3 regions of the Frondihabitans australicus genome follow, and region 2 is predicted to be linked to each of the others. Evidence: predicted binding sites of a transcription regulator. Region 2 holds the regulator's gene; each other region holds the start of a gene.

Region 1 (4,805 bases), 1.7 Mb from region 2:
TCGCGATGTCGCCGGAGTACTGGAGGCCGCCGTCGGCGATGACCGGCACGCCGGCCTCGCGCGCCGCGAGCGACGCCTCGTAGACGGCGGTGACCTGCGGCACGCCGACGCCGGAGACGACGCGGGTGGTGCAGATCGAGCCCGGGCCCACGCCGACCTTGATGGCGTCGGCGCCGGCGTCGATGAGGGCCTGCGCGCCCGAGCGGGTCGCGACGTTGCCGCCGATGACGTCGATGTGCGCGAACGTCGGGTCGGACTTGATGCGCTTGATCATGTCGATCTCGCCCTGGCTCTCGCCGTTCGCGGTGTCGACCACGAGCACGTCGACGCCCGCGTCGCGGAGCGCCTGCGCGCGCTGCCAGGCGTCGCCGAAGAAGCCGATCGCCGCGCCGACGCGGAGGCGACCCTGGTCGTCCTTCGTGGCGTCGGGGTACTTCTCGGTCTTGTCGAAGTCCTTGACCGTGATGAGACCGCGGAGCTTGCCGTCGGCGTCGACGAGCGGGAGCTTCTCGATCTTGTGCTGGGCGAAGATCGCCACCGCGGAGTCGGGGTCGATGCCCTCGGGCGCCGTGATGAGGTTCTCGCTCGTCATGACGTCGCGCACGAGGGTGGTGGCCATCTCGAACTTCGAGACGAAGCGCATGTCGCGGTTGGTGATGATGCCGACGAGGGTGCCGTCGCGCTCGACCACGGGGAGGCCCGAGACGCGGAACTGGCCGCAGAGGGCGTCGACGTCGGCGACCGTGGAGTCGGGCGACGTGGTGACCGGGTTCGTGATCATGCCGGACTCGGAGCGCTTCACCTTGTCGACGTGCGCGGCCTGGTCTTCGATGGAGAGGTTGCGGTGGATGATGCCTATGCCGCCCTGGCGCGCCATGGCGATCGCCATGCGCGACTCGGTCACGGTGTCCATCGCCGCCGACAGCAGCGGCACCGCCACGCGGATCCGCTTCGTGAGGCGCGACGAGGTGTCGGCCTCGGAGGGGATGACGTCGGTCGCCGCCGGAAGCAGCATGACGTCGTCGTACGTGAGTCCGATGAAACCGAAGGGGTCCGGCTGATCCATGTGCCACCTTGTGCGCGAGAGGTTGGAGGGGGAACCGGAGTCGCCGTCGAGAACCGGTGGTCCATATTAACTCAGACGCGTGGAAACTATTCCCCCTCGTCGGGCTCCAGAATCCGCTGGAACAGCACGTGGTCCTGCCACCGCCCGGCGATCTTCACGTAGGCCTGAGCTACGCCGATCGGCGTGAAGCCGTTGCGACGCAGGACGCCCTGCGACGCGGCGTTGTGCAGCAGCGTCGCGGCCTGGACGCGATGGAGGCCCAGTTCATCGCGGGCGACGACGAGCGCGGCCCCGACCGCCGCCGACATCACGCCCGACCCGGCGAGCTCGCCGTCGATCCAGTACCCCAGGGTGGCGCTCTGCGAGACGCCGCGGGCGATCCCCGTGAGGTTCACGCGGCCGACGATTCGTTCGTGCTGCTCGAGGACGAGCGGCAGAGACGATCCTGCGTCACGATCGAACAGCGCGCGTTCGATCTCGACGCCCTGCTGGGCCTCGGTGAAGAACTCGATCGGCCGGGCCGGCTCCCACGGCGCCAGGCGCTCGCGGTTGCGCGTGTACGCGTCGGCGAGCGGGCCAGCGTCGTCGAGGTCGAGAGGGCGGAGGGTCACCCCGCGGGGCAGGTCGAAGGTGCTCACGGAGCGACCCTAATCGCTGCGGCCAGGCGCGTGAGATGCAAGGCGGAGGAGCCGGTCAATGGCGGAGCCATGACCGGCGACGACAACGCCGCAGGTCACGTGCCTGGTCGCAGCGAGGCGGCGAGGGTCTCCCCCCACGCGTCGTGCATCGTCTTCCACGAGAACATCTCCTTGATGAACATGTCGCCGATGCGCCAGGTGGGGAAGGGCACGTAGCTGAGGCCCGGCAGGTGGTCGGCGACGTCGGCGCTGGCGGCGTTGAGCCTGTCGACGCGCTGGTTGATGATGCGGCGGGCCGTGGGGTTGATCGGGCGGAAGTCGGAGAGCGGCGGGATGCCCGAGACCACGACGCGCGGGGCGCGGAGACCGGACTCGGCCTGAATCCTGCGCACCACCGTCTCGAGCTGGGCCGCCCAGCGCTCGGGGCTCGTCGACAGCAGCACGTCGGGGATGCCCAGCAGGAGGAAGGCGACCTCGGCGCCCTGGGCGCCGTACGAGGTGCGGTGCGCCAGCTTCTTCATGGTGAGGTCGGGCTCGGCCACGATCGACCACTCCGCGCCGCGGCCGGAGTCGACGGCGATGTGCTCGGCGGCCCGCGTGACGACGGTGAGGCCGTGGCTCAGGACCCCGTGGCCCGACGCGGCGACGTCGCCGACGAAGAGCATGCGCAGGGGGTCGACGCCGTCGATGTGCGAGACCAGGGCGTCTCGCGGGTAGAGATTGCGGCGCACCTCGAGCTGGTAGAGGGCGAACGAGATGAGCAGCAGGGGTCGACCGAGCGTCAGGAGAGCGGCGGTCAGGCGTCGACGTGCCGGGGGCGTCGGCCGCGCTTCGGGAGGCGTTGACATCGTGACCATCGTGGCAGAGACGACACCTGCCGCACAGCATTGATTGTCCGCAAAACGGGGGACATGCCGCGACGGGCCCCGTGAGACGCCGAAAGGCCCCGTCTCACGAGGAGACGGGGCCTTCGAGGTGCCGGTCGAGACCGGCGCCGGAGAGCCTGTGGCTACTTGACGACGACCGCGAGGACGTCGCGGGCCGAGAGCACGAGCAGGTCTTCACCGGCGTACTTGACCTCGGTGCCGCCGTACTTCGAGTAGATCACCTTGTCGCCGACGGCGACGTCGAGCGGGATGCGGTTGCCGTTGTCGTCGACGCGGCCGGGGCCCACCGCCACGACCTCGCCCTCCTGGGGCTTCTCCTTGGCGGTGTCGGGGATCACGAGGCCCGACGCAGTGGTCTGCTCGGCCTCGACCTGACGGATGACGATGCGATCTTCGAGCGGCTTGATGTTGACCGACACGGTTGACCTCTTCTTTCTCACAAAGCGGCGACAGTATGTCTGTGGTTGGCACTGCACGTGTGCGAGTGCCAGGTCAACTGTAGGGCCCCGTTGGCACTCGGTCAATCCGAGTGCCAGGACCGTCACGGGTGTCACCATGGAGGCATGGACACCGCAGAGCTCCGCGAGCTCCTCACGCCCGACGGCCTCCGGCTGCTCGACTCCCTGCCGCCCTTCGACGAACGGGCCGACGTCGTCGCCGAGGTGTCGAGGCTGCGCAAGCAGGGCCACGCGCCGGAGCTCGTCGCGGCCGTCCTCACGCAGGCCAGGCTGAGGGCCCGCGGCGTCGCGAAGTTCGGCGAGTTCGCGTCGCGCATGCTCTTCACCGAGGCCGGGCTGGAGCAGGCGACGCGTCTGCCGGTCGCCTCGTCGCACGCCGGCCGCTACCGCCGCGCCGGCGTCTCCCGCGTGGCCGACCTCGGCTGCGGCATCGGCGGCGACGCGATGGCCTTCGCAGCCCTCGAGCTCGGCGTGCTCGCGGTCGATCGCGACGAGGTCACCGCCGCCATCGCGACGTACAACCTCGCACCCTGGCCGGCCGCCTCGGTCGAGCTCGGCGACGCGAGCGAGGTGCCGCTCGACGGCGTGGACGCGGTGTTCCTCGACCCGGCGCGTCGCACGGCCGGGCATCAGGCCACGAGCAGGCTGCAGGATCCTGCGCAGTGGTCGCCCTCCCTCGACGTGGCGTTCGGGTTCGCCGAGCGGATGCCGACCGGCGTGAAGCTCGGCCCCGGAGTCGACCGCGACCTGCTGCCCGACGACGCGGAGTGCCAGTGGATCTCGGTCGACCGCTCGGTGGTCGAGGTCGGCGTGTGGTTCGGCGACCTCGCCAGGCCGGGCGTGCGGCGCTCGGCGCTCGTGTTCGGGCCGTCGGGCCCGGCGGAGATGAGCGCGGCCGGAGACACCGAGGACGTCGAGGTCGGCGACCTCGACGAGTACCTCTACGAGCCCGACGGCTCCGTGATCCGCGCCAGGCTGATCGGCGACCTGGCCCGGCAGCTCGAGGCGACCACGATCAGTCGCGACATCGCCTATCTGACGGCGCCGACGGCCGAGCAGACGCCGTTCGCGCAGTGCTTCCGAGTCGTCGAGACGTTCCCCCTCGACGAGAAGCGACTGCGGCAGGAGCTGCGGGCTCGCGGCATCGGGCGGGTCGAGATCAAGAAGCGCGGCGTCGACATCGATCCCGCCGTCTTCCGGAAGAGACTGCAACTCGCCGGCAGCAACGAGGCGACGCTGGTGCTCACCCGGGTCGCCGGGCGGCACACGGCGCTGCTCTGCGAGCGGGTCTGACCCGAGGCCCCGGCGGCCGCGTGCTTCGCGTGCGCGCCGGGGCGGCCGGGGTCAGTTGCCGTAGGTGCTGTTCTGGAAGCTCTGCGAGTGCGTCACCAGCACGGCGATGAAGATGATGTAGATGATGATGAACACGATCGACACGATGCCGAGGATGATGCCGGCGAGCGCCATGCCCTTGCCCGACTGACCGCTCGTCTTGATCCGGTTGCGCGCCATCACGCCGGTGATGATCGCGGCGATACCGGCCAGGCCGCCGGTGAAGAATCCTGCGATGCCGCAGATCAGGGCTGCGATGGCGAGGCCCGAGGTCGAGCCGGGCTGCGGGCCGTAGTTGTAGCCCTGCGCGCCGTAGGGGTTCGGCTGGCCGTAGGCGGGCTGCTGACCGTAGGCGGGCTGCTGGCCGCCGGGCTGCTGACCGTAGGCGGGCGGCTGCTGCCCGTAGCCCGACTGCCCCTGCCCG
Region 2 (4,805 bases):
ATCACGAGCAGGTGCACGGGCGCCTTGGGCGCGATGTCCTTGATCGCGATGACCGTGTCGGACTCGAAGACGATCGTCGCCGGGATCTCGCGCGCGATGATGCGCTCGAAGACCGACGGCCCGGTTGCTGTGCTCATGGGTTCATCGTAACGAAGGCCGGTGACGCCGGGTCGGCTCTCACCAACGCCCCAGCTCTCACCAACGACCCGCGTCTCACCAACGCCCCAGCCGCACGCTGAGCACGGCGAGGGCCGCCGGGCCGGCCGTGGAGGTGCGCAGCACCGAGTCGCCCAGCCGCACCGTTCGACCGCCCGCCTCGACCAGGGCGTCCAGCTCGTGCGGGGCGATGCCGCCCTCGGGGCCCACGACGATGACGACGTCGCCGCCCGTCGTGAGGTCGTCGAGGGGGACCGCCGAGAGGGCGTCGGCGGCCGAGGGCTCGAGGACGAGGAGGCGTGCTGATCCTGCCAGCCTGGCCAGCTGGGCCGTCGAGACCGGCTCGGTGATCTCGGGGGCCCAGGGGCGGATCGACTGCTTGGTCGCCTCGCGGGCGATCGCGCGCCACCGGGCGAGGCCCTTGGCGACCTTGGGCCCCTCCCACCGCGAGATGCTCCGGGCGGCCGACCACGGTACGACGCGATCGACGCCGAGCTCGGTGGCGGCCTGCACGGCCATCTCATCGCGGTCACCCTTGGCGAGCGCCTGCACGAGCACGAGCCGAGGCGAGGGCGCAGGAGCCCGCGACACGCTCTCGGCGCGCAGCACCAGCCGGTCTCCGCTCGCCTCGACGACGGGCCCCTCGACGACGAGACCTCGCCCGTTGCCGACCAGCAGGGTCTCGCCGACGCGCACCCGACTCACCGTGACGGCATGCCGGGCCTCCGGGCCGGTGATGACCACGTCGGAACCCGCGGAGGTCTCGGCCAGCTCGTCGGCCAGGTAGAAGTGCGCCACTGCGATCCGCTGCTAGAAGTTCAGGAAGCGGTCGCGGAGCTTGCCGAACAGCCCCTGCTGGAACTGCGACAGCTGGGGCGCGTCGTGCTTCCGGCCGGAGGCGAACTTCTCGATCAGCTCGCGCTCTTTGTGGCTGAGCTTGGTCGGCGTCACCACCTGCACGCCGATCTTCAGGTCGCCGCGACCTGATCCGCGCAGCCTTGTGACACCCCGGTCTTTGATCGTGATGACGTCGGCGCTCTGGATGCCCGGGCGCACCTCGACCTGCACGTCGCCGTCGAGCCCGGCGATGGTCGTCGACGTGCCGAGGATGGCGTCGGCCATCTGCACCTCGAGCGTCGCCAGGAGGTCGTCGCCGTTGCGGCTGTAGACGTCGTGGTGGCGGACTTTGACCTCGAGGTAGAGGTCGCCGTTGGGGCCGCCGGCCGGGCCGACCTCGCCCTGGCCGGGCATCTGCAGTCGGATGCCGGTGTCGACGCCGGCGGGGATCTCCACCGGGATGGTGCGGCGCGCGCGGACGCGGCCCTGCCCCTGGCAGGTCGGGCACGGGTTGGGGATCACGGTGCCGTAGCCGCGGCAGGTGCCGCACGGGCTCGACGTCATGACGTTGCCGAGGAGCGAGCGGACGGTGCGCTGGATCTGACCGGAGCCGTGGCAGATGTCGCACGTCTGCGGGCTCGTGCCGGGCGCGCAGCACGACCCCTGGCACGTCTCGCACAGGATGGCGGTGTCGACCTCGATGTCACGCTGGACGCCGAAGACGATGTCGTCGAGCTCGACCTCGAGGCGCAGCAGGGCGTCCTGCCCGCGCTCGCGACGCGATCGCGGCCCCTGCCGCTGCTGCTGGGCTCCGCCGAAGAACGCGTCGAAGATGTCGCCGAACCCCGCTGCTCCCCCGCCTCCGCCGAAGCCGGGCATCGGCCCGCGGTCGTACTGCTGACGCTGCTGCGGGTCGCTCAGCACGTCGTACGCGTGCGTGACCTCCTTGAAGCGCTCGGAGGCCTCCGGGCTCGGGTTGACGTCGGGGTGGAGCTCGCGGGCGAGCCTCCGGTAGGCCTTCTTGATCTCTTCGGGCGTCGCGTTGCGGTCGACGCCGAGGACCTCGTAGTGATCTGCCACGTGTCTCCAGTAGTGCTGTCGGTAGTTCGGTGCTCGGTGGTCGTGGGGTCTCGCCCTAGCGTTCGCCGAGGAGTCCTGAGAGGTATCGGGCGACGGCGCGGACGGCCGCCATGTTCGTCGAGTAGTCCATGCGGAGCGGGCCGAGGACCCCCACCCGCGCGATGTCGGGGCCGGTCGTGTAGCCGCTCGAGAGCACCGAGGTCTGGGCCAGGCCGAACGACTCGTTCTCGCGTCCGATGCTCGCGACGACGTCCGCCGCGTCGGAGCGCATCTCGCCGAAGAGGCGGAGCAGGGTCACCTGCTCTTCGATGGCCTCCAGGATCGGGAACAGGCTGCCCGAGAAGTCGTCCTCGGTGAGCACGAGATTCGCCGCCCCCGCCATGACGAGGCGGTCCTGCCGGCCGGCGGTCACCTCGTCCACCAGGCTCTTCGCGACGAGCTCGACGAACGGCGCGCGCTCGGGCCGGAACTGCGCGGGCAGCCCGGTGAGCAGCGCGGCGGCCTCGCCGAGGCCCTTCCCGCCGACCAGGGCGTTCAGCTTCGCGCGCAGCTCGCCGAGGAACGCCTCGTCGACCTCCGCGCCGATGTCGAGCACTCGCTGCTCGACGTGCCCGGCATCGGTGATGAGCACGGTCATGACCCTCGAGTCGCTGAGGCGCACCAACTCGACGTGACGGACGCGGGCGTTCGAGAACGTCGGGTACTGCACCAGCGCGACCTGGTTGGTGAGCTGCGACAGGAGCCGGACGGAGCGCGAGAGCACCTCGTCGAGGTCGGACGACGACCCGAGGAACGTCTCGATGGCAGTGCGCTGCGCGCTCGTGAGCGGTCGCAGGTCGGCCAGCTGGTTGACGAACAGGCGGTAGCCCTTGTCGGTCGGCACGCGACCGGACGACGTATGAGGCGCGGCGATCAGCTCTTCCTCTTCGAGCATCGCCATGTCGTTCCGGATCGTCGCGGCCGAGACACCGAACTGGTGACGCTCGACGATCGACTTCGAGCCCACCGGCTCACGCGACTCGACGTAGTCGTGCACGATGACGCGCAGGACTTCGAGACCCCGTTCGCTGACCACGTGCACACCTCCTGCCCCGCTGGCACTCCACTTGCGAGACTGCCAATGCTACCGCACGACACCGAGGATCCCTGGTGCCGCGGCGTCTCCTGTCGCTACGCTGTGTGTCACCTGACAACGACGATTGGCGTGTGATGACTGACCCGAATCCCGGCCAGCCCTACGGCGGCAACTACAACCCCCAGCCCATGCGACCCGAGGACGAACGGCTCTGGGCGACGCTCATCCACGTCGGTGGCATCTTCTTCTCATTCGTGCCTTCACTGATCGGCTATCTGATCCTGCGCGACCGCGGCCCGTTCATCCGTGAGCACACGCGCGTCGCCCTCAACTTCCAGCTGACGATGCTGATCGGCTACATCGTCGGCGGAATCCTCACGGTGATCTTCATCGGTGCGCTCGTGATCTTCGCGGTCGGCATCGTGATCATCATCTTCTCGATCATCGCCGCCATCGCGGCCAACCGCGGGCAGTACTACAAGTACCCGCTGTCGATCGAGTTCATCAAGAAGTAGTCCTTCGACGCCTCGTGCGGCGCCGGCGGCGACGTCAGTCGCCCAGCAGGCGCCGCACGACCGCGTCGGCGAGCAGACGCCCGCGCAGCGTGAGGCGGACGCGACCGGCCAGTGCGGCCCGGCCGTCGAGCAGGTCGTCGGCGATGAGCGGGGCGATGGCCGCCCGGCCCTCGTCGTCGAGCTCGGCCGTCGTCAGTTCGTCGCGGACCCGCGTGGCCAGCAGGATCCGCTCCGTCTGCCGTGCCGCACCATCGAGCGTCTCGCGCCCGGCTCCCGGCGACACCCCCTCCGCCATGCGCTGCGCGTACGCGGCGGGGTGCTTCACATTCCACCAGCGGACGCCGCCGACATGGCTGTGCGCCCCAGGGCCGACGCCCCACCAGTCGTGCCCCTGCCAGTACGCGAGGTTGTGCCGGCTCGCGTGCTCGTCTCCCCGAGCCCAGTTGCTCACCTCGTACCAGGCGTACCCAGCCGCCTCGAGGGTGGCGTCCGCCACCTCGTACATGTCGGCCGCGTCGTCGTCGTCGGGCTGGGCGACCTCGCCGCGACGGATCTGCCGGGCGAGCTTCGTGCCGTCCTCGACGATGAGCGAGTACGCCGAGAGGTGGTCGGGCTCCTGCGCCAGGGCCTGGTCGAGCGACCTCCGCCAGTCGTCGAGCGTCTCGCCGGGCGTGCCGTAGATCAGGTCGAGGCTGACGTCGAGCCCCGCGTCGCGCGCGCAGGCGACGACGAGCGGGATGCGCTCGGGGTCGTGCGTTCGCTCGAGGGTCGCCAGCACGCTCGGCACGGCCGACTGCATGCCGAAGCTCACGCGCGTGAAGCCTGCCTCCTTCAGCGCCAGGAGGTAGTCGGCGTCGACGGAGTCGGGGTTGGCCTCGGTGGTGACCTCGGCTCCTGCGGCCAGACCCCACTCGTCGCGGACGGCGGCGAGCATGTGCGCCAGGTCGGACGCCGGAAGCATGGTCGGGGTGCCGCCGCCGAAGAAGACGGTCGAGACCTCGCGCTCGGGGAGGCCTGCCTCGCGAAGAACGCTGCCGGCCAGTGCTACCTCGGCGCTCGCCTGCCCTGCGTAGTCGCTTCGCTTCGCGCCGCGCAGTTCATCGCCGGTGTAGGTGTTGAAGTCGCAGTAGCCGCAGCGGACG
Region 3 (4,805 bases), 1.5 Mb from region 2:
GACGCGACGTCGCCCAACACCGAGGTCGGCCGGCTCAACCGATCGCTCAACTCGATGCTCTCGCGCATCGACTCGGCGTTCGACGACCGCGCGAAGACCATCGACCAGATGCGTCGGTTCGTGGGCGACGCCAGCCACGAGCTCCGCACGCCGCTGGTCTCGCTGCGCGGCTACGCCGAGCTCTACCGCATGGGCGCGCTGACGAAGCCCGAAGACGTCGCCCAGGCGATGGACCGCATCGAGAAAGAGGCCATCCGCATGGGCGGCCTCGTCCAAGACCTCCTGGCGCTCGCACGCCTCGACGAGTCGAAGCCGCTCGAGGTCGGGCCCGTCGACCTCGTGCAGATCGCGCGTGACTCGGCCCTCGACACGATGGCGTCGAACACCGACCGCGAGATCCGCGTGATCGTGCGCGAGCCCGTCGACCCGGGCGACGAGCGCATCGAAGAGTACGTCGTGCCGAGTCCTCAGGGCGCAGGAGCAGCGGCGAACGTCACCGGCCCGATCCGCTTCGCCGGCGCGACCCTCGCCCGGCTGCGCCAGCGCCGCGCGCGGGCGAGTGCTGCGGGCATGACCCCGCCCGGCGACCTCCCCCGCCTCGACGCCGCCACCGAGCGCAAGATCAGCCCTGTGGTGCTCGGCGAGGAGAACAAGATTCGCCAGGTCGTGACCAACCTCATGGGCAACGCGATGCGGTTCACCGACTTCGACGCCCCCATCGAGCTCGCCGTGCAGGCCGACCCGGGGCGCGGCATGGCCACGCTCGACGTGATCGACCACGGCGAGGGCATCCCGCCGCAGATCCGCGAGAAGATCTTCCAGCGCTTCTGGCGAGCCGACACGTCCCGCACGCGCGACACCGGCGGCTCCGGCCTGGGGCTCGCGATCGTCTCGGGGATCGTCGCGGCCCACCGCGGTGAGGTCGACGTGTTCGACACCCCGGGCGGCGGCGCGACCTTCCGGGTGTCGCTGCCCCTCATGCCCGAGCCCGCCGCGCCGACGGGCGCCCCCGTGCCCCTCCCCGCCCCCTCCGCCTAGGCGTAGGCCGGGGAGTTCACACGCCGCCAGGCCACCCGGGTCGAGCAGTCCCGCACGGCCGGCGGCGCATCGCCGTCAGATGTTGGCGCCGGAGGCAGCGCCGCAGGGGCGGCGGCGCAGCCCCCGGACACGGCAAGAGCCGACCACCCGAAGGGCGGCCGGCTCTTGGCGCGTCTGGCAGAGACTCAGAAGTCCATGCCACCCGTCGGGTCGCCGGCCGGAGCCGCGACCTTCTCGGGCTTGTCGGCGACGACGGCCTCGGTCGTGAGGAACAGACCGGCGATCGACGCGGCGTTCTGCAGCGCCGAGCGGGTCACCTTGGCCGGGTCGATGATGCCCGCGGCGAGCATGTCGACGTACTCGCCGGTGGCGGCGTTGAGGCCGTGGCCGACGGGCAGCTCGCGCACCTTTGCGGCGACGACGCCGGGCTCCATGCCGGCGTTGAAGGCGATCTGCTTGAGCGGAGCGTCGATGGCGACCTTGACGATGTTCGCACCGGTGGCCTCGTCACCCGTGAGCTCGAGGCCCTCGAGGACGCTGCCAGCCTGGATGAGGGCGACGCCACCACCGGCGACGATGCCCTCCTCGACGGCGGCCTTCGCGTTGCGGACTGCGTCTTCGATGCGGTGCTTGCGCTCCTTCAGCTCGACCTCGGTCGCGGCGCCCGCCTTGATGACGGCGACGCCGCCGGCCAGCTTCGCGAGGCGCTCCTGGAGCTTCTCGCGGTCGTAGTCGGAGTCGGTGTTCTCGATCTCGGCGCGGATCTGCTTGACGCGACCGGCGATCATCTCCTCGTCGCCGGCACCCTCGACGATGGTCGTCTCGTCCTTGGTGATGATGACCTTGCGGGCACGGCCGAGCAGGTCGAGGGTGGCGTTCTCGAGCTTGAGTCCGACCTCCTCCGAGATGACCTGGCCGCCGGTGAGGATGGCGATGTCCTGCAGCTGGGCCTTGCGGCGGTCGCCGAAGCCGGGGGCCTTGACGGCGACCGACTTGAAGATGCCGCGGATCTTGTTGACGACCAGCGTGGCCAGAGCCTCGCCGTCGACGTCCTCGGCGATGATCAGGAGCTGCTTGCCCGACTGGATCACCTTGTCGACGATCGGCAGGAGGTCCTTGATGTTCGAGATCTTCGAGTTGGCGATCAGGATGTAGGCGTCCTCGAAGACGGCCTCCTGGCGCTCCGGGTCGGTGACGAAGTACTGCGACAGGTAGCCCTTGTCGAAGCGCATGCCCTCGGTGAGCTCGAGCTCGGTGCCGAAGGTGTTCGACTCCTCGACGGTGACGACGCCCTCCTTGCCGACCTTGTCGATGGCCTCGGCGATGAGCTCGCCGATCGTGGTGTCGGCGGCCGAGATCGACGCGGTGGCGGCGATCTCGTCCTTCGTCTCGATCTCCTTGGCGTTCTCGAGCAGCTGCGCGGAGACGGCCGCGACGGCCTTCTCGATGCCGCGCTTGAGGCTGATCGGGTCGGCACCGGCGGCGACGTTGCGGAGGCCCTCACGGACCAGGGCCTGGGCGAGGACGGTGGCCGTCGTCGTGCCGTCACCGGCGACGTCGTCGGTCTTCTTCGCGACCTCCTTGACCAGCTCGGCGCCGATCTTCTCGTACGGGTCGTCGAGCTCGATCTCCTTGGCGATCGAGACACCGTCGTTCGTGATCGTGGGGGCGCCCCACTTCTTCTCGAGGACGACGTTGCGGCCGCGCGGGCCGAGGGTCACCTTCACGGCGTCGGCCAGGATGTTCAGGCCGCGCTCCAGGCCACGACGGGCCTCTTCGTCAAAAGCAATGATCTTTGCCATGTGGTTTTTCGTCCCTCCCGGACGCTATGAAGCAGTAGCTTTGGCACTCCCTATTGGGGAGTGCCAGTCGATTCTGGCACTCTGAGGAAGCGAGTGCAAGCGGCGTCGGGGCACTCGCAGGGGACCCTTCGCCTGCTCCTGCGCCCGACGGAAAAAGGCGCCGCCCCCACGAGGGGAGCGGCGCCTTCTCGAGCTTCGAGGCTCAGGCGAGACGGACCGCCTCGGCCTGCGGCCCCTTGTTGCCGGTGCCGACCTCGAACGTCACGGCCTGGCCCTCCTCGAGGACCTTGTAGCCGGACATGTCGATCGCCGAGTAGTGAACGAAGACGTCCTGCCCGCCCCCCTCGACGGTGATGAAACCGTAGCCCTTTTCGGCATTGAACCATTTGACGGTTCCGTTGGCCATTTCGTACTCCTAGCTGTGTTCCGCTCGCCACCAGCCCTAGTGCTCAGACGACGACTGAATCCAGATAGTAATGAAGAAAGAGGACGAAAAGTGTACCCCGACGGCAGAAAACCCGCTGTTATGGCGCCCTGCGCGCGAGTGTTAACACGGCCGTAACGTAAGCCGTCATCGCCCGTTACGTAGCGGGCGCCGTGACGCTATTTCTTGACGTAGTCCGGGCCGAGCACGACGGTGATCGTGGAGTTCGGGAAGGCGCTCGATTGGGCGACGTTCGAGATGCCGAGCTTCTGCGCGATGCCGAGGGCGATCGCGGCGTTGTCGGTCGCCGAGTTCGTGTAATAGACGGTCGACGAGCTCGCCGCGCTGGTCGTGTCGCCCGTTCCTTTGACCACGTAGCCGGCGCTGGTGAGCGCGCTCGAGGCGTTCGCGGCGAGGCCTGCGGTCTGCGTCGAGTTCAGGACGGTGATCGACGTCACCGACGAGTCGATCTGCGACGGGCCGATCGTCGTGGGCGTCTGCGTCGCCGTCGGGGCCTGCGTCGTGGTCTTGGACGGCGAGGCGCTGCTGCTGGCCGTGCCGGTGGCCGTCGCGGGCGCAGTGGCCGCCGACGTCGAGGTGTCGTGGAACTGGTTGCTCTGGTCGACGTACTTCAGCACGCCGATGCCCGCCGCGACGAGAACGCCGCAGGCCAGCGCCGCCCAGGCGAACACGACCCAGCCGGTGTGGCGCTTCGTGCCCGATCGGTGCGCGCCGACGCGCAGGGGCGATTCGGGGACCCCGTCGAAACGGTCGGGCGGGAACTTGGGCATGGAGTGAGGGCTTCCGTCGGGGTCGGCGAGTCAGCGACCGAAGGTCCGGGCGCTGCGCGCGGCTTCACGCGAGTCGCGCAGGCGGAGGAGCCTCGCGACCAGCATCGGCGCGTAGGCCAGTGCACCGGGTTTTTCTATGAGAGAGCCGAGCAGTTGCTGGTACCGGGCGCCGGACAGGCCGAATTCGGCGCGCACGGCGGCCTCCTTGCGAGCGCCCACGGTCGGCGCGTGCTGCTCGAAGTCGAGGATCATCCGATCCCGCTCCGTCAGCCCGCTCACCAGGTCGTCGTGCATGCCCCGTCCTTACAGTCCCTGGCATCCTAGGGCGGCGCGGCGGGCCTACGACGGCGACTCGCCCGGCTCTCGATCGATCACGCGCAGGCGGGTGCCGTGGGCGTCGCCGAGGGCGATCGCGCGGCCGTCGAGAGCGAGCGTCGCGAACCACCCCGAGGCGAGCGCAGGATCGGGGATCGTCGCGTGCACTCCCGTGAGAATGCCCGTCTTCTCGTACGAGATCCACCGCACGCCGAGCTCCCGCACCCGGTCGACGAAGGCCTGGCGACGGGCTCCCGGCAGGTAGACGAGGGTCCCCGAGGTCACCACGACGGGCCGCGTGCCGGGCGGAGCCAGGCCGACGAGAGCATCCAGCCCGTCGACGGCGTCGCCGGTCAGCAGGGTGGGCGGGTCGGCGGCGGCGACGGCGCACGCGGCGCGCAGCAGGGCGACCCGGTCGTCCTGGCCCGGCCAGAG

Evidence for each region. The regulator HrcA, encoded in region 2, represses chaperone genes, less so after heat shock. The targets are predictions, from matches to a motif close to TTNGCACTCGNNNNNNNCGAGTGCNAA.
Region 1: a site for HrcA is predicted at 3,101-3,127, ahead of groES (co-chaperone GroES). Genes of this name have one in related genera too.
Region 3: a site for HrcA is predicted at 2,881-2,907, ahead of groL (chaperonin GroEL). Genes of this name have one in related genera too.

The regions. Positions count from the first base shown of each region.
Region 1 is NZ_RBKS01000001.1:2,742,509-2,747,313, forward strand. It holds gene guaB (IMP dehydrogenase) at 1-1,066, opposite strand, end outside; gene C8E83_RS12855 (GNAT family N-acetyltransferase) at 1,153-1,704, opposite strand; gene C8E83_RS12860 (GDSL-type esterase/lipase family protein) at 1,800-2,552, opposite strand; gene groES (co-chaperone GroES) at 2,714-3,010, opposite strand; gene C8E83_RS12870 (class I SAM-dependent methyltransferase) at 3,155-4,342, shown strand; gene C8E83_RS12875 (DUF4190 domain-containing protein) at 4,394-4,805, opposite strand, start outside.
Region 2 is NZ_RBKS01000001.1:1,078,149-1,082,953, reverse strand. It holds gene C8E83_RS04980 (histidine triad nucleotide-binding protein) at 1-137, opposite strand, end outside; gene C8E83_RS04975 (16S rRNA (uracil(1498)-N(3))-methyltransferase) at 214-954, opposite strand; gene dnaJ (molecular chaperone DnaJ) at 967-2,073, opposite strand; gene hrcA (heat-inducible transcriptional repressor HrcA) at 2,129-3,148, opposite strand; gene C8E83_RS04960 (DUF4870 domain-containing protein) at 3,283-3,663, shown strand; gene hemW (radical SAM family heme chaperone HemW) at 3,698-4,805, opposite strand, start outside.
Region 3 is NZ_RBKS01000001.1:2,573,556-2,578,360, forward strand. It holds gene C8E83_RS12085 (sensor histidine kinase) at 1-1,038, shown strand, start outside; gene groL (chaperonin GroEL) at 1,224-2,840, opposite strand; gene C8E83_RS12095 (cold-shock protein) at 3,043-3,246, opposite strand; gene C8E83_RS12100 (LytR C-terminal domain-containing protein) at 3,444-4,055, opposite strand; gene C8E83_RS12105 (DUF3263 domain-containing protein) at 4,086-4,349, opposite strand; gene C8E83_RS12110 (DUF2332 domain-containing protein) at 4,395-4,805, opposite strand, start outside.